Linked DNA regions of Rhodopseudomonas sp. BAL398. The protein of the gene in region 1 interacts with the protein of each later gene in a pairwise test. Links are inferred from orthologs where the notes say so. Each region holds a gene or a part of one and is shown on either strand. Other genes may lie near its edges.

Evidence for each region. Proteins that work in one complex are often made in the same cells at the same time.
Region 2: the proteins of RBJ75_RS12650 (region 1) and RBJ75_RS03830 interact in binary tests that used the Escherichia coli proteins (3 or more experiments, as listed by UniProt). The link is inferred for Rhodopseudomonas sp. BAL398 from one-to-one orthologs.

Annotation. Positions count from the first base shown.
Region 1 is NZ_CP133111.1:2,648,354-2,653,921, reverse strand. Bases 1,897-4,703 are described here. They hold RBJ75_RS12650 (2Fe-2S iron-sulfur cluster-binding protein), read left to right. Parts: upstream 1,897-3,043; coding sequence 3,044-3,364; downstream 3,365-4,703. Other genes in these bases: RBJ75_RS12640 (NAD(P)/FAD-dependent oxidoreductase), read left to right, coding at 4,023-4,703; RBJ75_RS12645 (acyl-CoA thioesterase), read right to left, coding at 3,387-3,842; RBJ75_RS12655 (Hpt domain-containing protein), read left to right, coding at 2,555-2,932; RBJ75_RS12660 (negative regulator of septation ring formation), read right to left, coding at 1,897-2,166. In the rest of the region: more of RBJ75_RS12660, read right to left, coding at 1-1,896; more of RBJ75_RS12640, read left to right, coding at 4,704-5,051. UniProt on the Escherichia coli protein: Ferredoxin are iron-sulfur proteins that transfer electrons in a wide variety of metabolic reactions. Although the function of this ferredoxin is unknown it is probable that it has a role as a cellular electron transfer protein.
Region 2 is NZ_CP133111.1:821,528-827,035, reverse strand. The notes cover bases 1,481-4,227. They hold RBJ75_RS03830 (HesB/IscA family protein), read right to left. Parts: upstream 3,185-4,227; coding sequence 2,777-3,184; downstream 1,481-2,776. Other genes in these bases: RBJ75_RS03820 (cysteine desulfurase), read right to left, coding at 3,688-4,227; RBJ75_RS03825 (SUF system Fe-S cluster assembly protein), read right to left, coding at 3,278-3,691; RBJ75_RS03835 (TfoX/Sxy family protein), read right to left, coding at 2,144-2,557; RBJ75_RS03840 (GGDEF domain-containing protein), read left to right, coding at 1,481-2,156. Also shown: RBJ75_RS03845 (DEAD/DEAH box helicase), read left to right, coding at 1-924; more of RBJ75_RS03840, read left to right, coding at 1,086-1,480; more of RBJ75_RS03820, read right to left, coding at 4,228-4,935; Fe-S cluster assembly protein SufD, read right to left, coding at 4,932-5,508. UniProt on the Escherichia coli protein: Is able to transfer iron-sulfur clusters to apo-ferredoxin. Multiple cycles of [2Fe2S] cluster formation and transfer are observed, suggesting that IscA acts catalytically.

The DNA.
Region 1 (5,568 bases):
GGTTTCGGTCACGTCGTTGATGCGCTGATCGATCGCATTGATCGCCTGGCTGGTTCCGTCGGTCAGCGTCGTGGTGAGATGAACCAGGCGCGAATCGATGGTTTGCACCGCCTGGGTGGCGCCATCGGTCAGCGCCGAGGTCAGATGGGTCAGACGGCTGTCGATCGATGCGATCGCCTGGATCGCCCCGGTGGACAGCGACGTCGTCAGATGGGTCAGGCGCTGATCGATCGACTCGACGGCGTGCTCGGCGCCGCTCGACAGCGTCGTGGTCAGCGTCTCGATCCTTGTGTCGATGGTTTCGGTCATCGACGTCGCGCGGTCGTCGAAGGTCTGTTCCAGCGACTTGAGATGGCCGCCGATCGCGTCGTCGAAGGTCTGGATCTTGGTGTGCAGCGAGCCGTCGAGATTGGTGACGCGGGATTCGAACGTGGTCTCGAACTGGGTCAGGCGATGATCCAGCGCGGCGCTGATGGCGCCGCCATTGGCGGTCAGCCTGGTGTCGAAGCTGTCGACATAGGACTTCAGCGTCTCGGAAATGTCCTGGGTACGCTGCCCCATCCGCTCGACGATCTCGCCGCCATAGGTCTTCACGGTGCGGTCGAATTCGGAGATGTGCTTGGTGATCAGCGCGCCCAGCATGCCGCTGTCGCGAGAGAACTTCTCGGCAAGCTCGGCGCCCTGATCCTTCACCAATTCGTCGAACGCGCTCATCTGCAGGCTGAGGGTGTCGTGGGCGTTCTCGGTCTGGCTGACCACCTTGGCGACCAGCGTATTGACGGTGACGTCGAGGGCTTCGCTGGCCTTGTCGCCGCTGGCCAGGACCTGGCTGGCGAGACGGTTGCCGGCGTCGTCGATCTTGCTGACCAGATCGCCGCTGCGCAGTTCGAGCTCCAGCAGCAGGGAGTCGCTGGAGTTCTTCAGCGAATCGTGGACCTGCTCGGTGCGATCGGAGATGCCGTCGACGATGGTGGAGGAGCGCTGCTCGAACTCGCTGGTGATGCGATCGAGGCGTTCGTTCAGCATGTCGTTGACGCGGTCGGCGAGGTCGACGAACTCGGCATGGACGTGGCCGGTCTTGAAATTCAGGCTGGCGGTCAGCCGTTCGCTGGCGTCGAGCACGGCGCGGGTGGTTTCGGCGCTGGCCTCCTCGAACCGGTCGAGCAGGTCGCCGCCGCGCTCGCCGAGCGCCAGGATCATGTTGTCGCCGGCATTGCTCAGCGATGTGGTGATATGCGCGCCGCGCTCTTCCAGCGCGCCGGTGATGCTCTTTGCCACCTCGTCGACGCGCGACGCGATCGCGTCGGAGATCAGCGCGATGTCGTGGCGCAGGTCGATCTGCACGCCGGAGATGGCGCTGCGAACCTGCTCGGCCTGGCCGACCAGATTGTCGCGCTGATGCGCGATGTCCTGCAGCAGCGCGCGGATCCGCACTTCATTGTCCGAAAAGGCGCGCTCAAGCGCGGAGACTTCGCTGGTCACCAGGGTTTCGAGCTCGCCGGCGCGCGCGATCGCGCGCTCGACGCCGTCGCCCATCGCGGCGACCTCGCGGCGGATCGCCTGACCCACGGTGACCATGGAGTCGCTGGCCGCGCCTTCGGGCTCGGAGAAACGGATTGCGACCTGGGCCATCGACTGCGCAATCATCCGCAGCTCCTGGCCGCGCCAGGCCAGGCTCGCCAGGAAATAGAACAGCATGACCGGCGCGAACAGCAGCGCGACCAGGCCCACCAGCGCCATGGTTCCACCGCTGCCCTGGCCGATGAAGGACTGCAGCGACGGCAGGAAAGCCACGGTCAGCAACCCGGCGCCGACCACCCAGATGCCGGCGAACACCGAAGCCAGCATGTAGACATTGCGGGCGGGGCGGCCCTTTTGAATGGCCTGCAGCAATTCGCCGATGGTTTCTCGATCGTCATTGGCGGGGCGCCGCGCAAAGCTCGGTTCTTCGATCGGCTCGTAGCTCGGGCGTTCATTGCCGATCGGGCGGTCGAAGCCGCCATCGTCGAAACCAGGCGCGGGCGCGGCTGCTGGCTTCGACGCACTCTCCGTGCCGATCGTGATCTGATCGTGCCCGTCGTCCGGCGCGTCGCTGATATTCAGGGCTTCCTGAATTGCGGACAGCGCGACTTCGGTCGGATCTTTGATCTTGGGATTGTTCGCCATGGTGGTCTACGCCCTTGTTGTACGCATCCGGGGGACCCCGCGCGATCGGTGACCGCAGCATGTCTCCGGCTCAGGTGCTTCAAGCCGGGCGAAATCGAACCCCTATGCGCCCAGCTTGTCAGCCACTTCCGCAAACATCCTATGGGCTCAAACGAGCGAATGAAATGGTTGCTGTTAATAACATGTTAATCATCGTTAACGGCAGTTAGGACTCGCCCGGTCAGTTACCGGCGAAAAACCCCGGAGCACCGGTCAAATCGTGGCAATATGTCGGCAAAACCGCGGCAAACTTGCGGCGATACCCGGCAATGATCCGTTAACCAATTTTGTGGTTGGTTAGCAGAAATACCAATGCGGGGGCGCGGCCGCCGGCGGTTCGGGGATAACTATGCCACTGCATCTTGAACGGGTTGAATGGATGCCATCGCCGCCGCTGGTGCCGGATTTGGAACCGCTTGATCTTGCGCATCTGGCGCGGATGACGCTGGGCGATGCCGGGCTGGAGCGCGAGGTGCTGGCGCTGTTCGTGGCGCAGGCCGACAGCCTGATGGCGATACTGGCGGCGCTGCCGGACGATGCCGCGGCACTGGCGCATACCTTGAAGGGATCGGCGCGGGCGATCGGCGCGTTCGGTGTGGCCGACGCCGTGGTTGAGCTCGAGGCCGCGCTGCGGCGCGGCGATGACGCGGCGCTGGCGCTGCTCACGCTGGGCTGCGCGGTCGACGCCGCGCGCGAGGCGATCGGCGTCCGGCTGGCGCGGACCTGATCCGGATCAAATCCGCCGCGCGGAATAGGCCGATTGCGCCGCGGACGCTGGCGGAATCCGGATCGACCCGCTATAGGACGGCCCGTATCCCCTCAGTCCCGATGAGCGAGCATGGCCAAGATTGAATTTGTGAGTCACACCGGCGAATCCCAGATCGTCGACGTCGAAACCGGCGCGACGGTGATGGAGGCGGCGATCCGCAACGCGGTCCCGGGCATCGAGGCCGAATGCGGCGGGGCCTGCGCCTGCGCGACCTGCCATGTCTATGTCGACGAGGCGTGGCGCGACAAGGTCGGCGGCCCGACGCCGATGGAAGAAGACATGCTGGATTTCGGCTTCGACGTGCGGCCGAATTCGCGGCTGTCGTGCCAGATCAAGGTCACCGACGAACTCGACGGCCTCAAGGTCAGCATCCCCGAACGCCAGGCCTGAGGCGCCGGCCGGCGGGCTCGCGCTAGCCCAGCGCGACGCCGCGCAGCGCCCAGCGCCGCAGATTGCCGATGATCTCCTCGGTCAGCGGCGTCGGCTTGCGCGTGACCTCGTCGACCAGCACGGTGATCGAGCGCGCCGAGGCGACGCAGATCCCGTCGGAAAACACCACCTGATCGAAATGCGTCGAGGTGCGGCCGAGCCGGACCACGCCGAGCCCGAGCTCGATCTTGCCGGGCCAGTGCAACTCGCTGCGAAAATGGATGTCGAGCCGCACCAGCACCCAGCTCAGCCCCGGCGGCATCAGCCCGTTGGCCTTGTCCTTGACCAGGCTGACCCGGCCGGATTCGAAATAGCTGGAATAGACCGCGTTGTTGACGTGGTTGTTGGGGTCGAGGTCGGCGAAGCGGACATTGTCCGACAATCGATAGGGAAAATCGTCCAGAACCGGCAGCGCAGCGTCGCGGGATCGTGCAGTCAAGGCGGTTTCTCCTGGTTTCTTGTGCTTTTGGCCCATTGAGCCGGTTTCTTGCGCCAGGACAAGGTGGCGGCCGGCCGAGCCGGCATAATTATGCCTTTCCTCGCCGGGCCTGCTTGGCTAGACAATCTGCGGCCGGAACGGCCCCCTTCGCCGCCTCTGTTCAACCGAAAAGAATCAATGATGACCGACGTGATCAAAACCGATGTGCTGATTGTTGGCGCGGGCCCCTGCGGACTGTTCGCCGTGTTCGAACTGGGCCTGCTGGATATCAAGGTCCATCTCGTCGACATTCTCGACAAAATCGGCGGCCAATGCGCCGAGCTGTATCCGGAAAAGCCGATCTACGACATTCCGGGCATTCCGCTGATCACCGGCCACGGCCTCACCGAAGCGCTGATGGAGCAGATCAAGCCGTTCAATCCGCAATTCCATCTCAACGAGATGGTGGAGCACGTCGAAAAGATCGGCGATCCGGGTTTCCGCGTCACCACCGACGCCGGCACCGTGTTCGAATGCAAGGTGCTCGTTGTGTCCGCCGGCGGCGGCTCGTTCCAGCCGAAGCGGCCGCCGGTGCCGGGCATTGAGGCCTATGAGGGGAGTTCGGTGTTCTACGCCGTGCGCAAGATGGAGCAGTTCCGCGACAAGGACATCCTGATTGTCGGCGGCGGCGATTCGGCGCTGGACTGGACGCTGAACCTCAACCCGCTGTGCAAGAGCATGACGCTGGTGCATCGCCGCGACGATTTCCGCGCCGCGCCGCATTCGGTCGAGCAGATGCGCGCGCTGGTCGCCGCCGGCAAGCTCGATCTGAAGATCGGCCAGGTCACCGAGCTGAAGGGCGCGGACGGCCAGCTCACCGGCGCCGTCGTCAAGGGCAATGACAACAACCTGTCGGACGTCACCTGCAACGCCATGCTGCCGTTCTTCGGCCTGACCATGAAGCTCGGCCCGGTGGCCAATTGGGGCCTGGAGCTGGAGAATAATCTGGTCCCGGTCGACACCGGCACCTTCGAGACCAACGTCCCCGGCATCTTCGCGATCGGCGACATCAACACCTATCCGGGCAAGCTGAAGCTGATCCTGTCGGGCTTCCACGAGGGCGCGCTGATGGCGCAAAAGGCGGTCAAATACGTTTACCCCGACAAGCGCGTAGTGTTTCAATACACCACCTCGTCGTCGAGCCTGCAGAAGAAGCTCGGCGTCAACTAAGCGGATGGGGGCTGCGGCGAGTACTATTTTCGCCGCGCCCCGGCCTCCGCTATCGGCGATGCCGCGCATTGCCGTCGCTTGGCCGACCCTCCCCGCGCGGGGAGGGAGGCGTTGGGCGCGTGTGCTCAGGGCGGTGAGGGCGAGGCGTTGTCGTCCCGATGGCAGCCCGCATTAGCGCAGCGATATGCGGGACATCGTCGTTCGGCCGGGTCCCGCATGTCGCGACGCTCATGCGGCGACGCCTGTTCACCGACCCGTAGGCAGTAGACGCCGGCAGCGCCGGGTTGACATCCGATAGTGCAAAAGCGAGTTTCTCTGGTGTTGAACGAAACGATTCAACCCAATGAGTTATGGGCGGATATTACCCAGGGAGAACGTCTTTGAAAAAGATCCTGACGCTGGCCGTGCTGACATTGTTGACGACGGTTTTTGTGTCCGAGGCTTTCGCCGGAAAGTGCGGACCCGGAAAGCGCTTCTATAACGGGCGATGCGTTTAACCGGCTCGCATGAGTTTAAA
Region 2 (5,508 bases), 1.8 Mb from region 1 along the record:
ATCAAGATCGAAGTCTCCAAGCCCGCCTCCACGGCGGTCACGGTGACGCAGTCGCAGGTGCCGACCGGCCGCGAGCCGCATGAGAAGCGCGATACCCTGCGCCGGCTGCTGCGCGACGCCACCGACCTGCAGAACGCCATCATCTTCTGCAACCGCAAGCGCGAGGTCGCGCTGCTGGCGAAATCGCTGCAGAAGCACGGCTTCAGCGTCGGCGCGCTGCATGGCGACATGGAGCAGTCGGCCCGCACCGCGGCGCTGGACGCGTTCCGCAAGGGCGAATTGCCGATCCTGGTGGCCTCCGACGTCGCCGCCCGCGGCCTCGATATTCCCGAGGTCAGCCACGTCTTCAATTTCGACGTCCCGCATCACCCCGACGATTATGTCCATCGGATCGGCCGTACCGGCCGCGCCGGTCGCGCCGGCACCGCGATTTCGATCGTGGCGCCCTCGGACGCCAAATCCATCGCGGCGATCGAAAAGCTGATCGGCCAGGACATCCCCCGTGCCGAGGCCGGCCCGCAGGGCGAGTTCGAAGCCGACGAGCCGGAAGCCGAGCGTCCGGTCCGCACCCACCGCCGCTCCACTGAGCCGCGCTCGCGCGGTCCGCGCCGCGAATCCCGGACGCCGCGGGCCGAGTCGGAGGCACCACGCGCCGCCGCGGCCAGCGAACAGCCCCGCGAAGCGGACGCCCGCGAGCCGCGCAGCGAGCCCCGTGAACCGCGCAAGCCGCGTCGCGAGCCGCGCCGCGCCCCGGAGCCCGCGCATGCGACCCTGGCCCCGGTCATCACCGCCGCTCCGGCCTCGCACGCGCCCTCGATCGGTCGCGCCGCGGCGCCGCAGACACCCCGCGACGCACAATCGGAGCCCGCCGATCATTCGCATCTGCCGGCATTCCTGCTGCGCCCGGTCCGCGCCCGCGGCTGAGCACGGGGCTAGGCCTACGCAAATCTACCTAAGTTGTTTACCGGGTATTCATCGTCTGAGGCTAGCCTACCTGCGATTGTGAATGCCGCGTGTTCACGGTTGCGAATGGCGTTTCTTCACGGTCTGGAACGTAGGCAAAGCTGCCTGCACTGGGGATGCTTGTGGCAGTCGAAATCCAGGACGAACACGAGAGAACGATCGGCTATGCCGAGATCGCCCTCGCCCAGATCAAGGCGTTGCGGCAAGGCGCCATGCCGCGCAATTTCGAAATCTGGTACGTCTATGCGACCGGCTACAACGCCGCGCTCAACGAGGCGATCAACGAGACCCTCGCGCGCAACGGCAAACTGTCCGACGCCGAGCTCGATCAGATCTACGAGACCTATCTGTCCCATGGCAGGACGACCAACCGGATCGACAAGATCGGCGCCCGCGTCGTCACCGAAATCGGCGATGTGATGTCGCTGATCAGCGACGCGCTGGGCACCACCGCGAGCTTCGGCGACAATCTGCAGGGCGCCAGCCAGACGCTCTCGCTCGCCAGCGACCGCGATCAGATCAAGGCCATTGTCGAGCGGCTGGCGATTTCGACCCACGAGATGCAAAGCGCCAATTCGGCGCTGGAAGAACGGCTGAGCAAATCCAAGCTCGAGATCAACAATCTGCAGGTCAGCCTCGACGCGATCCGGGCCGAAAGCCTGACCGATCCGCTGACCGGCCTCGGCAATCGCAAGCATTTCGACCGCGCGATCGGCGAAGCGGTGCGCGACGCCAGTGCCAAAGGCCAGCCGCTGTCGCTGCTGATGCTGGATATCGATCACTTCAAGTCGTTCAACGACAATTACGGTCACCTCACCGGCGATCAGGTGCTGCGCCTGGTCGGCCAGTCGCTGCGGCACAGCATCGATTGCAAGGACATCACCGCGCGCTATGGCGGCGAGGAATTCGCCGTGGTGCTGCCGAACACGCCGCTGCGCGACGCCATCACCCTGGCCGAGAACATCCGCCGGATGGTGATGTCGAAGGAATTGAAGAAGAAGTCGACCGGCGAAATCCTCGGCCGGGTGACGCTGTCGGTCGGCGTGTCGGCGCTGAAACCCGGCGAGGATTCCGACGCCATGATCGACCGCGCCGACGCCTGCCTCTACGCAGCCAAGCGCAACGGCCGCAATCGCGTGATCTGCGAGACCGATCCGGAATTCCTCTGCATCCAGCAGACTCAGGTGGCCTGAGCCGATCTGGTTCGGCGCTTGGCCGCGGCCTTCTTGGTCGCGGCCTTTTTGGTCACCGGCTTGCGTGCCCTGCCGCGCTTGGCGAGCGCCGCGCGCTGCGCCGCCGCCAGCGCCCTGCCCGCCCACTCGGCCAGTTCCTCGGGATCGTCGTAGAGCCGCTCCGGCAATTGCCAATAGGAGCCCACCGTCACCGTCTTGACCTTGGTCTGATACTGAAACGGCCCGGCGCCCTCGGCCGCGAAGCGTGCGATACTATCCGCATCGGCGCGCAGATAGATCGCGCCGCGCAGCACCAGCGCGAAATTGACGCCGTCGACGGAAATGCCGAAGCCCGAGAACATCCGCCGGATCGACACCGGGCCGAAGGCGGCGAACAGCTCGATCAGGAAATCGCGGTCCATGCGGCATCGCCCTGGCGAAAGCAATCTCTCATCCCGTCATCCTGACCAATGTCGTCATTGCGAGCCGAGGTCGGCGCGCAGCGCCGTCCGACAGCAAAGCAATCCCGCCGTCCCGATCTAAGACCAGATTGCTTCGTCGCTTCGCTCCTCGCGATGACCACGCGGCGGATTCCGTCCGACGACCAAGGCTCGACGGGGGCCTAAAGGCGTCGAGAGGTGTCAGCTGTCGATCGTCGCGGCGGTCAGCTGCACCGATTCGCCGCAGCCGCAGGCGCCGGTCTGGTTCGGATTGTTGAAGATGAACTGCGACTGCATCTTGTCGGCCTTGTAGTCCATCTCGGTGCCGAGCAGGAACAGCACGGCCTTGGGATCGACCAGGATCTTGACGCCCTTGTCCTCGACCACTTCGTCGTTCGGCCGCACGTCATGGGCGTATTCGACGGTGTAGGACTGGCCGGCGCAGCCGCCATTCTTGATCCCGACCCGCAGGCCGACGATTTCGGAATCGGCTCGCCCGGTCAGTTCGCGCACCCGCGCGGCGGCGGCCTCGGTCAGTCGCATCACCTGCGGCCGCGGACGCGGCTTCGGCTTGGCGGGATTGCTGGCAGCTGGTGTCATCTCGGTCATTTGTGCAGTCCTCGGCGCGGTTCAAGGCCGCCCGTTGTTGCTTCGCCCGTCGTTACTTCGGCGACTGGTCGCTCCGTCACAGGGATCGACGCATCACCACATATTCAGCACAAGCCGGGCCTCGTCGGTCATCCGTTCCGGCGTCCATGCCGGTTCCCAGACGATATTGACATTGACCACGCCGACGCCCGGCACGGTGGCGACCGCGTTCTCGACCATCATCGGCATTTCGGCCGCCGCCGGACAGTTCGGCGTGGTCAGCGTCATGTCGACGTCGACGGTGCGATCATCCTTGATATCGACCTTGTAGATCAGGCCGAGTTCGTAGATGTCGGCCGGAATTTCCGGATCGAACACCGTCTTCAGCGCGGCGACGATTTCGCTGCCGAGCCGTTCGGTCTCGTCAGCGGACAGCGCCGACACGGTCTGCATATTGGCCTTGGCAGCCGTCGCATCGGTGTTGGGGTCGGTCGTGTGGCCGGTCTTGGCTTCCACAGTATCTGTCATGAAAACAATTCCCGCGCCTTGATCAGCGCCTGTGCGAGATGGTCGACTTCCTCACGTGTATTATACATGCCGAACGAGGCCCGGCACGTCGCGGTCACCTGGAAACGCTCCAAAAGCGGCATCACGCAATGGGTTCCAGCGCGAACCGCCACGCCCTGCCGGTCGATCACGGTGGCGATGTCGTGCGGATGCGCCCCCTTCATCTCGAATGATATCACCGGTCCCTTGCCCTTGGCGGTGCCGATCATCCGTAGCGAATTAATCTCACGCAGCTTGGCTTCGGCATAAGTCAAAAGATCGTGTTCATGCGCCGCGATCCGCTCCTTGCCGATCGAATTGACGTAGTCGATCGCAGCCCCCAGCCCGACCGCCTCGACGATCGCCGGGGTGCCGGCCTCGAATTTGTGCGGCGGGTCGCCGTAAGTGACCCAGTCCTGCGCCACTTCGCGGATCATTTCGCCGCCGCCGAGGAACGGGCGCATCGCCACCAGCCGATCGTATTTGCCGTACAGCACGCCGATCCCGGTCGGGCCGTACAGCTTGTGGCCGGTCATGATGTAGAAATCGCAGTCGATGTCCTGGACGTCGATCGCCATGTGCACGGCGGCCTGGCTGCCGTCGACCAGCACCGGAATGCCGCGGTCATGCGCCAGCTTCACCACGTCCTTGACCGGGACGATGGTGCCGAGCGCGTTCGACATCTGGGTGATCGCCACCAGCTTGGTGCGCGGGCTCAGGAGCTTTTCAAACTCCTCGATCAGGAAATTGCCCTCGTCATCGACCGGCGCCCATTTGATCACCGCTCCCTGGCGCTCGCGCAGGAAGTGCCACGGCACGATGTTGGAATGGTGCTCCATGATCGACAGCACGATCTCGTCGCCCTCGCCGATATTCGGCCCGCCCCATGACGACGCCACGAGATTGATCGCCTCGGTGGCGTTGCGGGTGAAGATGATCTCCTCCGAGCGCTTGGCATTGAGGAATTGCTGCACCTTGCTGCGGCCGCCCTCATAGGCCTCGGTCGCCGCATTGGCGAGGTAATGCAGCCCGCGATGAACATTGGCGTATTCGGTCTCATAGGCCCGCGTCATGCACTCCAGCACCTGCCTGGGCTTCTGCGCCGAGGCGGCGTTGTCGAGATAGACCAGGGGCTTGCCATAGACCTTCAGGGCCAGCGCGGGAAAGTCCTCGCGCACCCTGGCGACGTCGTAGGAACCGTTGAGAACCGCCGGATGCGTGCTCATGCCCGGGCCTCCAGCCAGCGCGACGCCGCGCCAATCGCCAGCTCGCGCAATTGATCGTCGACGATCGATTCGATCGCCTCACCGACGAAGGCCTGGATCAGTAGCGACTCGGCGTCCTTCTCCGGCAGGCCGCGGGCGCGCAGATAGAACAGCAGCGATTCGTCGAGCGCCCCGGTGGTGGCGCCGTGACCACAGGCGACGTCGTCGGCGAAGATTTCCAGCTCCGGCTTGTTGTCGGCCTCGGCCTCGTCGGACAACAACAGCGCCCGCGTCATCATCTTGGCGTCGGTCTGCTGCGCCGGCTGCCGGACATTGATGCGGCCCTGAAACACCGAATGGCCGCGGTCGTCGAGCACGGCGCGAAACACCTCGCGGCTGGCGCAATGCGGCACGTCGTGATTCATCACCAGCGTGGTGTCGGCATGTTGCTTGCCGTTGAGCAAGTTGACGCCGTTGGTCTCGACCCGCGAATACTCGCCGGCGACATTGATCACCGCCTGATAGCGGCTGACCAGCGTGCCGGTGGTCATGCCGAACGTGTTGACATGGGCGTGGGCGCCGACGTCGATCAAT